Regions from separate parts of the Glutamicibacter sp. 2E12 genome, predicted to be linked through region 2. Evidence: riboswitches for the same ligand, from Rfam matches in the RefSeq annotation. Region 2 holds a riboswitch; the other holds the start of a gene.
The links. Region 2 has a riboswitch for glycine ahead of cycA (D-serine/D-alanine/glycine transporter). Riboswitches for the same ligand answer to the same signal wherever they lie in the genome.
Positions count from the first base shown of each region.

Region 1: another riboswitch for glycine. It lies ahead of gcvP (aminomethyl-transferring glycine dehydrogenase); the one in region 2 lies ahead of cycA (D-serine/D-alanine/glycine transporter).

Region 1 is NZ_CP188297.1:2,513,789-2,522,189, reverse strand. Features, by position in the region: gene gcvP (aminomethyl-transferring glycine dehydrogenase) at 1-1,760, opposite strand, end outside; glycine riboswitch at 1,925-2,022, opposite strand; gene ACP3TE_RS11770 (SGNH/GDSL hydrolase family protein) at 2,125-2,901, opposite strand; gene ACP3TE_RS11765 (serine hydrolase domain-containing protein) at 2,949-4,112, opposite strand; gene ACP3TE_RS11760 (APC family permease) at 4,387-5,835, shown strand; gene ACP3TE_RS11755 (RNase H family protein) at 5,899-6,810, opposite strand; gene ACP3TE_RS11750 (hypothetical protein) at 6,928-7,236, shown strand; gene ACP3TE_RS11745 (glutathione S-transferase family protein) at 7,306-8,401, opposite strand, start outside.
Region 2 is NZ_CP188297.1:2,095,866-2,104,266, reverse strand. Features, by position in the region: gene ACP3TE_RS09900 (heavy metal translocating P-type ATPase) at 1-1,133, shown strand, start outside; glycine riboswitch at 1,362-1,460, shown strand; gene cycA (D-serine/D-alanine/glycine transporter) at 1,782-3,284, shown strand; gene ACP3TE_RS09890 (helix-turn-helix domain-containing protein) at 3,543-3,863, shown strand; gene ACP3TE_RS09885 (IS3 family transposase) at 3,872-4,714, shown strand; gene ACP3TE_RS09880 (PepSY-associated TM helix domain-containing protein) at 4,837-6,285, opposite strand; gene ACP3TE_RS09875 (Dyp-type peroxidase) at 6,331-7,533, opposite strand; gene ACP3TE_RS09870 (copper chaperone PCu(A)C) at 7,533-8,105, opposite strand.

The sequences.
Region 1 (8,401 bases), 420 kb from region 2:
CACAGATCGCGCTGGCCTTCGCCGCGCGAACGGTGGTAGTCCGAGATGGCCAGCAGGCCCGCGTATTCGCCCTGCGAGCCGGCGTTGGGCTGGATCGAAACGCCAGCGTAGCCGGTGATTGCGGTCAGGCGCCCTTCCAGGTCGGTGATCAGCTCGCGCCAGCCCTCGGTCTGCGCTGCAGGCGCGTAGGGGTGGATCGAGGCGAATTCCGGCCAGGTGATGGATTCCATTTCGGCGGCCGAGTTCAGCTTCATGGTGCACGAACCCAGCGGGATCATGGTGCGGTCCAGGGCCAGGTCGCGGTCCGAGAGCCGGCGCAGGTAGCGCATCATCTGGGTTTCGGAGGAGATGGTGTTGAAGATCGGGTGGGTCATGAAGTCGCTGGTGCGCACCTGCCCTGCCGGGATCTCGAAGCCTTCCGGAGCCGAGAGCTCTGCGCCGAAGACCTCAAGCAGGGTCTTGACTACGCCCGAGGTGGTGGCCTCGTCGGTGGAGATGCCCACCTGGGTCTCGCCCACCTTGCGCAGGTTGATGCCTGCTTCGATGGCCTTGGCAATGATGGCATCGGCGTTCTCGACGTTCACCACAACGGTGTCGAAGAAGGAGTCCGAAGCCAGGGTGTAGCCGCCGGAAACCAGCGAGCTGGCGATCACCCGGGCGTGGTTGTTGGCGCGCGAGGCGATCTGCTTCAGTCCGGCTGGGCCGTGGTAGACCGCGTACATCGAAGCGCAGATGGCCAGCAGGGCCTGTGCGGTGCAGATGTTGGAGGTGGCCTTTTCGCGGCGGATGTGCTGCTCGCGAGTCTGCAGGGCCAAGCGGTAGGCAGGGACTCCGGCGTCATCGGCCGAAACGCCCACCAGGCGTCCTGGCATGGAACGGGTCAGGCCATCGGCCACGGCCATGTAGGCAGCGTGCGGTCCGCCGAAGAACAGCGGCACGCCGAATCGCTGGGTGTTGCCCACGGCGATATCGGCACCCTGCTCGCCCGGAGGGGTGATCATGGTCAGGGCCAGCAGGTCGGCAATCACGGTAACCATGGCGCCGGCTTCCTTGGCGGCGGCGATGATCGAAGCGTGGTCCGCGATCGAGCCGTCGTTGCCAGGCTGCTGCAGGACAATGCCGGAGATCTCGCCCTCTGGCAAGCCTGCGGAAAGGTCGGCAATCTCGACTTCGAAGCCCAGCGCGTCAGCGCGGCCCTGCACGACCTTGAGGGTCTGCGGGAAGATGTTGGAGTCCAGCACGGTCTTGCCCTTGGACTTCTTCTTGTTGGCGCGGCGCATCATCAGCACGGCTTCGGCGGCGGCAGAGGATTCATCCAGCAGCGACGCGTTGGCGATGGGCAGGCCGGTCAGGTCCATGACCATGGTCTGGAAGTTCAGCAGGGCTTCGAGGCGGCCCTGGGAGATTTCCGGCTGGTACGGGGTGTAAGCGGTATACCAGGCTGGGTTTTCCACGATGTTGCGGCGGATCACGGCTGGGGTGATGGTGTCGTAGAAGCCCTGGCCGATCATCTGGGTCTTCATGACGTTCTTCGAGGCAAGCGCACGCAGGTGGGCTAGGGCTTCGGTTTCGCTCAGGGCGTCTGGGATATCCAGTGCGGAGTCCTGGCGGATGTCTGCCGGAACGGCGGTGTCGATCAGTTCTTCCAGGCTGTCGTAGCCCAGGGTCTGAAGCATGGTGGTGACGTCGGAAGGACGTGGGCCGATATGGCGTGAAACGAATTCAGTATTCGCTCGTGCCGAAGTCTGCGTGATGGTCATGGTGCTGGTATCTCCATGGGATCTGTCTTGGCGCATGCCAAAGGAAGGTCTTTTTACCTCCCCATCCCTGTTGCATAACCTGAGAGTTTTACGCATCCAGCAAACCAAGCCGGGCACTTGCACCTTCGGTGAACCGGAACGGGCCGGTTTCTTTCCAGAGTTGCCTCATGATGGCGGTACGGGTGCCTGAGAGTTTCCTGGGGAGGAATTGCTCCTACGGCGCCCGTCCATGGTGTGAACGGGACTCTCCCGCCATCCGTCTATGGCGCGCGCTGCCGGCCGGAGACCTGCAGCACACCACCATGTTACCTGCCCCGCCCCCAAGGTCAAACAGGAGCGGGGTCCGGAAAAGTCATAAATGCGTTCAGTTGGCGTCGGCAGTTAAACGGATGTAATCAGGATATTTCGCTGACAAGGAATCACCCGACGAGGTGCCGGTGATCCGGCGCTTGACCCACGGAGCCAAATGCTCTCTGGCCCAGCCCAATTCCTGCTTCAGCTTTTCGCCGCGCGAGTTCACGGCCAGTTCCGGCAGGGACGGCTGCTGGATCCTGGAGGACCAGTTTCCCTCGGTGATCCGATGGGTGCCGAGCACGTCAAGGACCTTCGAAGCCATCAGCGTGTGGCCCAGCTCGTTCATGTGCAGCCGATCCACCGCCCAGTAGCGCAGATCGGAGAATTCTCGCCACCGCCAGTAATCGGCGATCACCGCACCGTACTCGTCCGCGATTTCGCGAACCTTCTCGTTGTAAATGGCCGTGCGCGGACGGGTCTTGGAGAACAACGGTGATTCCACGGTGTCGAAACCGGTGAACAGCACGACCGCGCTTCCGGCTTCGGCAAAGCGGCTCACCATGCCTTCATAGCCGCGCATCAGCGCATCCAGGTCCGCCTTCGGGCGCAGGATGTCATTGCCGCCGGCATAGATGGTGACCAGGTCCGGGGCCAGTGCGAGCGCCTGGTCCAGCTGCTGGTTGATCACCTGCCCGATCTTCTTGCCGCGCACCGCCAGGTTGGCGTATTCCCATTCGCCTTCGGCCCAGAGCACTTCCGAAACCCGGTCCGCCCAGCCGCGGACCTGGTTGGGCCGGGTCGGATCCACATCGCCAACGCCTTCGGTGAACGAGTCACCTAGTGCCACAAACTTCTTCACTTCGCTCCTGCTTCGTTCCATTCCCGATGGGTTTACTACGCGTTGCTGCCGGCAGCCTGGGCCGACATGTTCTTCTGCATGATCAGCTGGCGGGCCAGCTGGCTGAGCTTGACTCCGGCGGAAATCTCCTTGACGCCTTCATTGCGCGAGGGGATGAATCCGAAGCCCAGCTGGTGGGCTGGATCAGCAAAGGCCAGCGAGGAGTTCGCACCGTCATGGCCGTAGGCGAAAATCGATCCGTAGTTGTTGCGCGCGGTGGCCTTCATGAACCCCAGGGCGAAGGCCTGCAGCAGTCCATTGGTCCGGTCATGGCCGTAGACCAGTTCGGTGGAAACCTGGGACCAGGTGTCGGCGGTGAGGAATCCGCGGGTGGCGCCCAGTGCCGGCACGGCACCGAATGAGGCGGCATAGATTGCGGCCAGTCCTTGGGCATTGGCGACCGCGCCCATGGATGCGGGGCCCAGTTCGCGCACCTGAGGCGCGTTGGCCAGTTCGTGCCAGTTGTAAACCGGGCCGTTTTCCAGCGCGAAACCGGAGGCCGAGTTCACCGAAAGCCCGGCCGGGGAGAACGGATCGAAGAATTCCGGTGCGGCGTCAGCGCCCGGCAGCACATCGCGGTAGCGCGATTCCAGCGCGGGGTCCTGGCCGATGTAGGCTTCGGCTCCCAGCGGCTTGCGGATGCGCTCCTCGAAGACTTCTTTCAGTTCCTTGCCGGTGACCCGGCGTACCAGTTCTTCCATGAGCACGCCCATGGTGATCGCGTGGTAGCCGACAATGTTCTGGCCAAGCGGCCAGACGCTTGGCATGGAAGCGAGCACCTTGGCGTATTCGGCGGAGTTCAAGAGGATCTCGCTGGGCACGCCCCCGGGCACACCGAGCACTCCCGCTTGGTGGCTGAGCACCTCGCCGACGGTGAGCTGGGATTTCCCGTTGTCCCCGAATTCCGGCCAGTAGGTGGCCATTGGCGCGTTCGGATCAATCAGCCCATCTTGCACGAGCAGTGCCACGACCAGCGCGCCTAGGCCCTTGGTGCAGGAGAAGACACAGGTCAGCGCGTCACCAGAGAGGTGCTCGCCGACGCTGTGGCTGAGCACCAATTCGCCGCGGTGGTACAGGGCCAGCTGCGCCGAATAGCCTTCTTCCTCAGCGGCTCGCGCCTCTAGTGCTTCCGCCAAGGGCGCGAAATCTTCAGTGATCACCGATTGCATCTAAATCCTTTAAAGTGCTTGTCTCTCATCAACTAACCCTAACCGCTTCGGCCCCACGACCCGGTGGTTCCACACGCTGACCCGACACCTAGCATATAGGTACGTCAGCTCACAGCATTGGCTTGTTTTAGCCACTAATCGACATTTCACTACCGCTGGACCCCAACTTCTGTGAGCCAGCCTTGAAGCCGGTTTGCCCACTTCATGCGCTGACCCTAAAGTTGTAATGTTTGCCTACAAAATTGAAGGAGATGATCTCGATCGCATGACTGTGAACAGTGACACGGCCGTTACCGACGGCAAAGAAACAGAACTCCGCAGGGTGATTGGCCCGAAGCTGCTGCTATTCCTCATCATGGGCGATATCATCGGCGCCGGAATTTTCGCCATCACCGGCAAAGTTGCCGGCCAGGTGGGCGGAGCCGCCTGGCTGCCGTTCCTGATCGCTTTCACGATCGCGACCCTCACCGCCTTCAGCTACCTCGAACTGGTGACCAAATACCCGCACGCGGCCGGTGCCGCCTTGTACATCCACAAGGCATTCGGCATCCACTTCGTCACCTTCCTGGTGGCGTTCACCGTGGCTTGCTCGGGCATCACCAGTGCCGCCACCTCGGCCACCTTGGTGGGGCGCAACCTGCTCATTGGCATTGGCCAGTTTGTCGAGGGTGTTCCCAACACCCCGGAAGCGGGCATGTGGGCAGCTATTGCGATCATCGTGATCCTCGCAGTGATCAACTTCCGCGGCGTGGGCGAGAGCGTGAAGTTCAACCTCGTGCTGACCATAGTTTCGCTGGCCATCATGGCCGCGATCATCGGCATCGGCTTCGCGGTGATCGCCTCGGGCCAGGGTGACATTTCCCGCCTGGTGGTCTTCGAGACCCCCACCGACCGCAGCGTCTTCGCCGCCGTGACCATGGGTACTGCCATTGCGTTCTTCGCGATGGTGGGCTTCGAGGATTCGGTGAACCTGGTTGAGGAAACCAAGAATCCCAAGAAGACCTTCCCGAAGATCATGCTCATCGGCCTGGGCATCTGCGCCTTGATCTACATGCTGGTGGCCGTCACGGTCATCATGGTGATCCCGACCGGCGATCTGCTGAACCCGAAGAACCCGGATGCCGGCATCCTGCTGGATGTTGTGCGCATCGGCCTGCCGAACCTGCCAGTTGACGCGATCTTCCCGTTCTTGACCGTCTTCGCGGTGGTCAACACCGCGCTGATGAACATGCTGATGGCTAGCCGCCTGCTCTACGGCATGGCCCGCCAAGGCGTGCTGCCGCAGTTCCTGGGCAAGGTGCATTCGACCCGACGCTCGCCATGGGCTGCGATCCTGTTCAGCACCGTGCTGGCCATCGCCTTGGTGGTCTACGTGAACTTGAGCAACGGAAGCAGCATTGTCGGCTCGCTGGGCGGCACGACCGCGCTGCTGTTGTTGTGCGTGTTCGCCGTAGTCAACGTAGCCCTGCTGGTGCTGCGCCGCGACAAGCCGGAACCCGATGCGTTCCGCGCTCCAACGATCATCCCGATCCTCGGCGTGTTCTTCTGCCTGTTCCTTGCCGGCCCATGGGCTCGTTCGCGTGAAGACTGGGTCCAGTACGAGATTGCCGGCCTGCTGCTGGTCATCGGCGTGCTGCTGTGGGCCGTGACCTGGTTGGTCAACCGGATCAACTACAAGAAGGGCGTCATCGAAACCCGCCCGGGACAGTACTGATCCCAAACCGTTAAAGCAGTGATGCCCGCCATTTGGCGGGCATCACTGCTTTAAGCGTGTTTTCTATGCGGTCTGCTCGACCGTTTCCTGGCGGAACCGAAGCTTCAGGCCGCCTTCGGTGCTCTGCCACCAGGAAGATACGACAAGCACCGGGCCCTCTGCAGGCTTCATGCGGTACGCGAGCAGCACCATCTGGGCATCCACTTCCCGGGCCGCAAGGACCTGCACCGCACCGGTACTGGGCAGGCTCGCCCCGGATTCCAGCATGGCCCGGACCGTGGCCACATCCAGCAGGCCGCCATGGCGAGTCACTTCCTGGTAGCCCGGATGCAGGAAGTCGTTGAGTTCCGCGAAACTGGTGCGGATCTGCGGGTCGAGGAAACCTTGTTCCAGTTCGAAGACGGTGGCCGCGATGTCCACGCCGGGTTCCGGTGCGGCGGCGGGTTGCCCGCCGGGTGCCAGCACGGCATCTTCAGCCGCTGGAGCTTTGGAAGCCGCTGGGCCGCCGACTGCGGTGTAGCCCGGTCCGGCCTCTACTACAGAGCCCTGCTGGTGCGCGGTCGCAGCCGCACGCGCATGGCCGTCAGCAGCTTCATTCAGCTCATGTCCGGCATGGCCCTTGACCCACTCGAAGGTGTACTTGCGCCCGGCAATGGCCCGGTCAAGTTCCTTGAGGATGTCCTGGTTCAAGACCGGTTTGCCGTCGGCCTTTTTCCAGCCCTTCTTCTTCCAACCCGGCATCCACTTGCTGATGCAGTTGATCGCATACTGCGAATCGCACAGGATCCTGAGTTCTTCTTCTGGCAGGTGCTCGGTGGCCCGGAAGAGTTCGAGCACCGCTTGGAGCTCCCCCATGTTGTTGGTTCCGTGGTCCCAACCGCCAGCGGCCCAGTTGTCCTGGTCCACGTACCAGGCCCAACCTGCCGGTCCGGGGTTTCCTAGGGCTGATCCATCCGCAGCTGCAATGATCGTCATGCTTTAATCCTGCCACGTTGACGCCCGCACTCGGTTCCATGCATTGGGCCATGTCGCCAGCGAATACTTGCACAATGGATCACAGCATCCAGCCAGGTCCATGCCTAGGATTGGGATGTGAAGAAAATCCTGCCTGTACTGGCCACCCTGGTTCTGGTCCTGTCCGCATGCGCTGGCCCCTCGGTTGACGAGCTGCGCCAACTCGATCCCCAGGGCCATACCGCCTGCGTGCATTTTGGCGGGGGCTTGGTTGACCCCGAGGGCATCGGCGCAACGAATATGCAGAAAGCCGCTGATCATGGGGCGAAGGCCTCCACCGAACAGATCAGCGCTGCGGTGGCCGCCGATGAATCCGGGGATCCCCAAATTACTGACTTGTCCGCTTTCCAGGAAGCTTGCGAGGGGCAAGGCTTCGATTTCGAATAGGACAGATCGGCCCAGGACCCCTCGAAATAGCGGGCTCCTGAGCCGATCCGCGGCGGATCGCCAGCGCTCCTAGGCGGGGTACAACGGGTTGTGCCCGGCTTGGACCCGCTCGTCAGCCCGGACTTCGCCCGGTGCTGTACCGTTCAGGAACGGACCGCTCTCGGCCAGCTCATCTCGGCCCGGCGCTTCGAGCCAGTTCGCCAACTCCGGCCCCTTCGGGATGATCCTGGTCGGGTTGATGTCCTCATGCACCACGTAGTAGTGCGCCTTGATCTGCTCGAAGTCGATGGTGTCGCCGAAACCCGGGGTCTGGAACAAGTCCCGCGCATAGCCCCAGAGGTTCGGCATGTCGATGAGCTTGTTCCGGTTGGCCTTGAAGTGGCCATGATAGACCGGGTCGAATCGCACCAGCGTGGTGAACAGCCGGACATCGGCCTCGGTGATGTGATCACCCATCAGGAAGCGGCGGGTGCCCAGCCGATCTTCGAGGTAGTCCAAGGTGGCGAATAACCGGTCGTAGGCATCGTTGTAGGCCTGCTGGTCCCCGGCGAACCCGGCACGGTAGACGCCGTTGTTGACCTCGGTGAAAATCCGCTTGATCAGCGGAAGCATCTCATCGAGCTGGTCCTGCGCAATGAGGTCCGGGGCGCCTTCCCGGTGGAACTCCTTCCACTGCGTGGACATGTCCCAGGTGATCTGCGGGTAGTCATTGGTGACAACCGCACCGGTGGGGATATCGACGATTGCCGGCACAGTGATGCCGCGTGGATAGTCGGCAAAGCGCTTGAAGTAGTTCTCCTGGACCCGCTCGGTACCCAGGACAGGGTCCTTGCCCCCGGGGTCCAGGTCAAAGGTCCAGCTGCGTGCGTCGTGGGTTGGGCCGGGCAGTCCGACGGACAGCGCGTCTTCCAAGCCCAGCAGGCGGCGAACGATCAGGGTGCGGTTGGCCCAGGGGCACGCGCGGGCTGCGACCAGATGGTAGCGGCCAGCTTCCACCGGCCAAAGCCGGGCCCCGTCCGAAAGCCCCGCGTTGGGATGCCCGATCTTGCTGTGGCTGTTTCCCTCGCCATAGTGCTCGGCGCTGGCATCAGCGACGATGCGGTCCTGGATGTAGTTGGTGTCCCGGGTGAATTCTCCGCCGGTGACGTAGGCGCCCTTGGTCGAA
Region 2 (8,401 bases):
CGTTCATGATCTGGTTCTTTGCCAGCGGCGATCCCTACCAGGCGTTCACCGCTGCGGTCGCCGTGCTGGTCATCGCCTGCCCCTGCGCATTGGGACTGGCGACCCCGATCGGCTTGCTGGTCGGTAGCGGACGCGGCGCGCAGCTGGGCATCCTGATCCGCGGCCCGCAGGTCCTGGAAGATACCCGCAAGCTGGACACCATCGTGCTGGACAAGACCGGCACCGTGACCACCGGGATCATGACCCATCAAGGCACCAAGGCCATCGACGGGGTCGATCCCAATGAGGTCCTGGCCTTGGCCGGTGCCGTGGAACACCATTCCGAGCATCCGATCGCCCAGGCCATCGCCAAGGCCGCAGCCGGCTTGGGTCCATTGCCCGAGGCCAGCGACTTCGATTCGGATCCAGGCGGCGGCGTGGTCGGCACGGTCAACGGGCATCGCGTTGCCGTAGGCCGCTTCAGCTGGCTCGAAGCCCAGGGCACCTCCTTGGATGACTCCGCCAAGGCCATGCTCGCGGAAGCCGAACAGGCCGGCGCGACCGCCATCCTGGTCGCGGTGGACCAGCAGTTCCAAGCTGTGATCTCGGTGGCGGACAAGATCAAGGACAGCTCCGCGAAAGCTATTGCCGAACTCCAGGAGCGCGGCCTGCGCGTGGTGCTGCTGACCGGCGACAACCAATCGGTGGCTACCGAGGTCGCCGCCCAGGTAGGCATCAAGGCCGAAGACGTATTCGCCGGGGTCTTCCCCGCCGACAAGGCCAAGGCGATCACATCGCTGCAGGAGCAGGGCAAGGTCGTGGCCATGGTGGGTGATGGCGTGAATGACGCACCAGCACTGGCACAGGCCGACCTCGGCATCGCGATGGGCTCGGGCACCGATGTGGCCATCGAAGCCGCGGACATTACCCTGATGGGCAACGACCTGCATCAGGTCACGCAGGCCATCGATCTGTCGGCCAGGACCCTGTCCACCATCAAGATGAACCTGTTCTGGGCCTTCGCCTACAACACTGCCGGCATTCCGATTGCGGCCCTGGGTTTGCTGAACCCGATGATCGCCGGAGCGGCCATGGCAGCCAGCTCGGTGCTGGTGGTACTGAACTCGTTGCGACTGCGACGGTTCGGGAAGTAGGCCTCCGGGCTTCCACAGCGGGGCATCGGTTGATCCGATGCCCCGCTTAGCCGTATCCATGCCCCTTGCTTCCCGAATCATTACGAAGCAGAAAATCCCCCATTTCGCCCGCCACTTTCCCCGATTGGCGTGTCCAAGCGGTTATCCGGGGCCTGGAGTGTGAAATTGCGACTTGCACCACGTTCGTTTTTCTGCGCATACTGTGATGGCAATCACCACATATGCCGTTGATGCGTGGCGGGAGAGATCCGTCCACACCATGGGCGGGCGCCGTAGGAGCAATTTCCTCCCCGGGAAACTCTCAGGCACCCGTACCGCCACGAAGAGGCAAATCTGGAAAGCAGCACGGTTCCGCCGCGCTCACCGAAGGAGCAATCTTCGCCCAGTAGTCGGGCCGAAGTGAAAACTCTCAGGTATACATACAGATTGGGGAGGGACCTAGAACAGTGCCGCACCGAGCGCACCGGTTTCGAGGTACTCCCCGTGGCTTAACCGGCTCCTGCTCCTTGCGCAGCTTGCCGGGCATGCCAGCTGGAATCCTCCGTACCGGATGTGTTCAACGAAGCCAGTCCCTGCGCTCCAAGCCATGAAGGCTTGGAGGCAGGACACCTTCAGGGCGTCACGCCACACTCCTGGAAGGCAACCAGCATGAGTACCACCAGTTCTGATCCCACTCTCGAGCGCGGGCTCTCCAATCGTCACATCCAGCTGATCGCCATTGGCGGCGCTATCGGCACCGGCCTGTTCATGGGCTCGGGCAAGACCATTTCGGTCGCCGGCCCGTCGGTCATCTTCGTTTACATGATCATCGGCTTCATGCTCTTCTTCGTCATGCGCGCCATGGGCGAGCTGCTGCTGAGCAACCTCGAATACAAGACCTTCGCCGACTTCGCCGGGGACCTGCTGGGCCCGTGGGCGGCGTTCTTCACCGGCTGGACCTACTGGTTCTGCTGGGTAGTCACCGGCATTGCCGACGTGGTGGCCATCGCCCACTACGTCGCCTTCTGGTGGGGCGACCTTCCGCTGTGGATCCCGGCGCTGGGCTGCATCGCACTGCTGCTGGTGCTGAACCTGGCCACCGTGAAGGCCTTCGGCGAAACCGAATTCTGGTTCGCGCTGATCAAGATCGTGGCCATCGGCGCGCTGATCGTAGTCGGCCTGGTCATGGTCATCACCGGCTTCGAGCACGACTCGGCCACCGCTTCCTTCTCCAACCTGTGGACCGAAGGCGGCATGTTCCCCACCGGCTTCATGGGCTTCGTCGCCGGCTTCCAGATTGCGGTGTTCGCGTTCGTGGGCATCGAGCTGGTCGGCACGACCGCAGCGGAAACCAAGGACCCGGAAAAGACGCTGCCCAAGGCGATCAATTCGATCCCCATCCGCATCCTGTTCTTCTACGTCGGAGCCTTGATCATCTTGATGACCGTGGAACCGTGGAACCTGTTCTCCGCCGAGCAGTCCCCGTTCGTGGGCATGTTCGCCCTGGCCGGCCTGGCCGGTGCCGCGGGCATCATCAACTTCGTGGTGCTCACCTCCGCGACCTCCAGCGCCAACTCTGGGATCTATTCGACCTCGCGCATGCTGCGCGGCCTGTCCATGGAAGGCGATGCGCCCCAGGGCTTCGCCAAGCTTTCAAGCCGCAAGGTGCCGAAGAACGCACTGATGTTCTCCTGCATGTTCCTGCTGGCAGGCGTCGCATTGCTCTACAGTGGCGACTCGGTGATGGGCGCCTTCACCCTGGTCACCACAGTCTCGGCCCTGTGCTTCATGTTCGTGTGGACCATCATCCTGCTCAGCTACCTGGTCTTCCGCGCACGCCGCCCGCACCTGCATGACGCCTCGAAGTTCAAGGTGCCCGGCGGGGTCGTCATGCCCTACGTGGTACTCGGCTTCTTCGGCTTCATCCTCTGGGCATTGACCACCCAGGTTGATACCTTCAGCGCCCTGCTGATCACCCCGGCATGGTTCCTGATCCTGGGCGCAGGCTACCTGTACATCCGCCGCACCCCCCAGCACCAGGCACTGCGCGCCGCGCACCTGGCCAAGGTGGCGCACGAACGCTATGAGGCCGCCGCCTACCGTGAAGCGAAGTTCTTCGCCAAGCTTGAAGCGGAAACCGCGGAGCAGGTCTCCGAGGATATCCACCAGTAGCCCGGGCACCTGACAGGTCTCTCGATCAGGCCCCGGCATTGAACTGCTCCCCGAAAGTTGGACTGTAAAAGTCAACAACTTTAGGGGAGCATTTTCATGCACGCACGAAGCACACTATCCGAGTACCAACGCGAGCAACTCGTGGAACTCTTCGAGCAAGGCTATGGATATAGGTCTGTGGCATCAGTGATTAAAGTCGGTACATCCGCGAGCAAGCGCCTCTACAATCAGTGGCGGTTACATGGCAGGCTATGCCTCATGCAGAAACCAGCAAAAAAGCAGTATTCCTTCGAGACCAAGAAGGAAATCGTTGACCGGTTCCTTGCAGGTGAAACTGCCATGGAACTTGCCGCAAAGTTCAACGTCAGTTCCGACGTGTTGGTTGCCGATTGGGTGCGGTTATGGCGAAAAGGCGGCGACGACGCACTGATGCCCAAACCTAAAGGACACCCAAAAGGCTCCGTACCTAAATCGCCTTTGAGCGAAGAAGACAAGCTCCGCCAAGAAAATAAACGACTGCTAGCCAAGGTCGCTTACCTGGAAAAACTCCGAGACTTGAGGGATCAGGGGCATCGCTGAAAACCCAGGTGATTGTCACCCTCAAGTCAGAACACGACCTCGCAGACCTGCTGGCCGTAGCTGGCTTAGCCAGGTCAACCTATTACTACCATCTGAAGTTGATGGATCAGACAGCTCCGTATGCGGACCTCAAAGCAGCCATCACCACGTCGTTTGAGAACAGCAAACGACGCTACGGGTACCGAAGAGTCCACATGGACCTGCGCGCTCAAGGATGGGCCATCGGCATAAAGCTGGTCCGTAAGCTCATGAGAATCCTAAATTTTCAGTCCAAAGCGCGCCCTAAGCGACGCTACAACTCGTACCAGGGCGAGCAGAGCAAGATCGCTGAAAACCTGTTAGCGCGGCACTTTGATGTTGATACACCGGACACTGTTTACGTCAGTGACGTGACAGAGTTCAGGGTTGACCAGGAGAAACTGTATTTGCCTCCCATCATGGATCTGTTTGACCACAGCATCTTGAGCTACACGATCGCTTCGTCACCAACTACGGCGTTCACTAATCAGAGCTTGGCTCAAGCCTTAGGTTCGAAAGATTTCGGGAAGAAGCTGCTGGTCCATACGGATCAAGGATTCCAGTATCAGCATTGGTCGTGGAAGGCTTTGCTGCAGGAGCATGGTGCGGTGCAGTCCATGTCTCGTAAAGGGAACTGCTTCGACAACTCGGTCATGGAGAATTTCTTCTGTCATCTCAAGTCGGAGATGTTCCATGGAGAGCACTTCGCAGATTTCGAGGATCTCAAGGTGGAGATTGAGACGTACATTGATTGGTACAACGTCAGTCGGCGTCAGGAACGACTGAAGGGTATGACGCCGATGGAATATCGATGCCATACCCTTGCAGCCTAAGCAGGACTATTATTTAGCTCGTCCAACTTTTGGGACCCAGTTCACATCAATAGATTCTGGGGCTATTAGGCACTCCGGGCAACAGGCCGAGGGCACAGTTCAGACAAGGTGCTGATTGATTCTTATTCGGGGGCTAGGCGTTTAGTTTTAGCCCGTTGCATCCGGCCAACAATCACATCAATTAGGAGAAACGCTGCGAGGCTGATTCCCATGAGCGGCAAGAAAACCCCTACAGCGACAGCCGCACATAGCACCAGCAGAGTTCCCCACCATGGGGCACGGGTCAATCCGCCACGGGAAGGAGTTTTGCCCATGCGTCGTGCAGGATTATTGATTGGACGGCGTTTCCACCACATTACGTAACCGAGAACCACCATGGTGGTGATCCCGGATGCGAGAAGGAACAGCAGGATCTGATTCAGCACCCCGAACATGGATCCCATATGGATATCGATGCCCCACCGCGAGAGCTTCGCAGCGAGGCTGAAGTCCTTGAAATCAACACGGTCAACCACTTCTAGACTTTGACCATTAATAGAGGTTGCATCAACCTCAGTTGGGTAGGACCGTTGAATTTCTTGCACCACCCATGCTTTCCCTTCCGCAGCAGGAGGCTTGATCTCAACCAGCCCGGTATTAACGTTCACTTCTTGGGCAATGGAGAGCATGGTGTCGAAAGCTGCCGGATTCACCGACTCACCGATTGGAGCAACGGCGGCCCCGTGGTGATGGGCGTGCTCATCACTGGCACTATCTTCGGCGGCTGATAAATCGGTGGCCACCGCGGGGGTACCCCAGCTTAGTGCGCTACGCAGCTCACTGACGTTCGCACCGCCGTAGGTCGACCACGTGATACCGGTAGCGGAAAGGAAGAACGCCCCGAGCAGGATCCAGATGCCAAGGGATCCGTGCAAGCTTGCCAGCCGACGATAGCCAGTGGCTTTGATATTGGGGCGGATGAGATCCTTTTTGCGTCTCGTTCTCTTGATCCTCAAGATCCACAAACCCAATCCAGCAAGGGCAATAACACCCAACCAGGAGGCTCCCAGTTCGCTATAAAGTCGTCCCGGTTCACCAAGCTGCAGGTTGCGGTGCAAATGGTCAATCCAGGTTCTCAGCGGAAGGGCACCGCTGGTCCCGTAAGCGGTGAGATCACCGCGGATTTCCGCGGTAGCAGGGTCAACAAAAATGGCTCTGGTTTCGCTGGCACCAAGATTCTCGTCGGCGTACATCATTCTGGTGGTATCCCCGGGGTTCGGGGCCGGGCGGACGGCCACTAGCGCGTCACCACCGCCCATATAGGCATTGGCTGTTTCCACTTGATCAGCCAGTGGCAAGTAGGAATCAGCAACGGGCGCGTGAAGCTCCTTGGAGTAGATCGCTTGTTCGATTTGGGGTGTGATCGCGTACAAAGCGCCGCTGACGGCAGACACGAGGATGAACGGGCCGATGAAGATTCCTGCGTAGAAGTGCAGTCTCAGTAGCAGCTGCCCGAACCAGCCTTTGCGGGCAGTCCTCGGCGGGACGGACGGTGGTCGTGATTCCGGGGTTGTAGTTTCCAAAAGCGTCATGAATGATCCTTGGGGGAAGAGCATGAAGAATGCAGGTGGCGGTAGCTAGGACGAGAAAAGTGTTTCACCGATGAAGCCTCCCTCAGCGCATCCCGGCGGGACCAGGAAGACAGCAGATCCAATGGGCGTGGTCCATTGGTTCAGCGCGTCAAGGTCCGCTAAGCGTTGTTGCATCGGGGTAAATTGCTTAGCCACGCTCTTTTGGTAGGACACGAAGATCAGCCCGGAATTGGAGATTTCGTTCCCGCCCGGTAAGTCGTCGTAGTTGTATCCGCGCCGGAAAATCCTTTCATCGGTGTTCTCCGAGCGGGCTCGTCGAATATGCGAATGAGCGGCGATAACGGTCAGTCCCAACTCATTCGTCGCCGCGAAATCTGGCTCATCATGTTCTGCGGTTCCAGTGGTTGGCGCCCCGTTAGCCAAGGTACGCCCGATACTGAACTCCCGGCCGGAACGGTCCAGCTCATCCCATGTATCAACGTCCATGCGGATACGTCGAATCACCATGGTGGTACTCCCATCCGCGCTCCACACCAGAGCATTGAAATCCTCAGTCCCGGGTTGAGGGTTGACGGTTCCATCGACTTGCCCGAACAGATTGCGCATTGTGGTGCCACTGGCTTCGGATCCCCGGGAGCGGCGGAACCCGGTTTGCACCCATTTCACCGAGGCAAACCGGCGAGCATCCTTGAGCAGCATCCGCTGAGCATGAGCAACGGTCAGAGGATCATCGGAAGCGATATGCAGCACCAGGTCTCCGCCGTTCCAATGCTCCTCAAGCTGATCGATGGTGAACTTCGGTAGTGGCTGGATCTCTGCGCCCGAAGACCCAGCAAGTTCCACGAGCTTCGGCCCGAATCCAAAGGTCACGGTCAAGCGTGCGGGAACCACGCCCAGTTCAGGCTCAGTGTCCGCTAGGGCCGGCTGACCTTGAGTCAGCCTTGCCGCATCGTCGCTGAGCAAGCGCAACAGACGGCCTAAGGATTCACGGTCAAGAGCATCTCGCAAGTTCAATGCGATGTAGGTTGCATGGGTCTGAGGCTCGGTGGTGATCCCTGCCTGATGGGCACCGTAGAAGGGAATCATGCTGTAGCCGTGCAATGGCTCCGAAGCACCAGCCGGCGCAGCAGTGCTGGTCAGCGAATCGACCCCGAGAGCAGCAATCGCCCCCAGGCCCGCGGCGGCCCCGCCGAACAGTACCCCTCGCCGGCTAGGGCGTGTCGTAGTGGATGTCTTTGCATAGGGCATTAGTGATCGTGAGCGCTTTCCGAAGCCGAGTCATCCATCTTCATCTCGTTATGCTCCATGCCCTCGTGCTCGGAGCCTTCATAGTTTTCATTTGCTCCTGCGAAGTCCTTCACCGGCGCGGTGATATCAAAGGTGGTCTCATCAGAGAATTTCAGGGTCATACGCACCTCACTGCCTGGTTGCAGTGGTTCGGTCAGATCCATGAGCATGATGTGATTCCCTCCTGGCTCCAGGTGTAATTCGCTGTGGGCGGGGATGGTGAAACCACCAGTCTTTTCACGCATCACCATGGCTCCGGATTCGTTAGCCAATGTTTCGTGTAGTTCCAGATCAGTGGAGGCGGGACTGGTCACCGAGGTGACAGTAACATCTTGTTCTCCTGTGTTTTTGATGGTGCCGAATCCTGCGGACATTCCTTCGTTGGCAGCTTTCACCCACGGATCGGTCATTGTGATGGAGGCACCGGCCGGGGTGGAGCTGCTGTTTTCAGCGGGATTGGCAGCACAACCTGCCAAGGCGATCAATACGGCAGAGGACAGGGCAATGGTGCGCAGGGCAAAAGAGGTTTTCACGGTTGTTCCTAAGAAAATGAGGGAAGCGCCAGTTGATGCTTCAAAGCAGTGGTGCTGCGCAGTTGCAAACCAGGGAGATGCCCACAGGTTGTTAAGGCATCTGGCGCTGGGCACAGCAAAGTACAAGAGTGGCCTTGATCAAAAGGCCGTGTAAAAGTGCGATGTAAGAGCCTTCGGCATACGACCATCGGCTGATCCGGGAGTCTCTAGAAATACCAGCTCATATCGCTGGTGGCTAGAGCGAGAATCGTTGCGACCAAGTACCTATCGAGGCTGCGCTAGAGGAGAAGAATCAG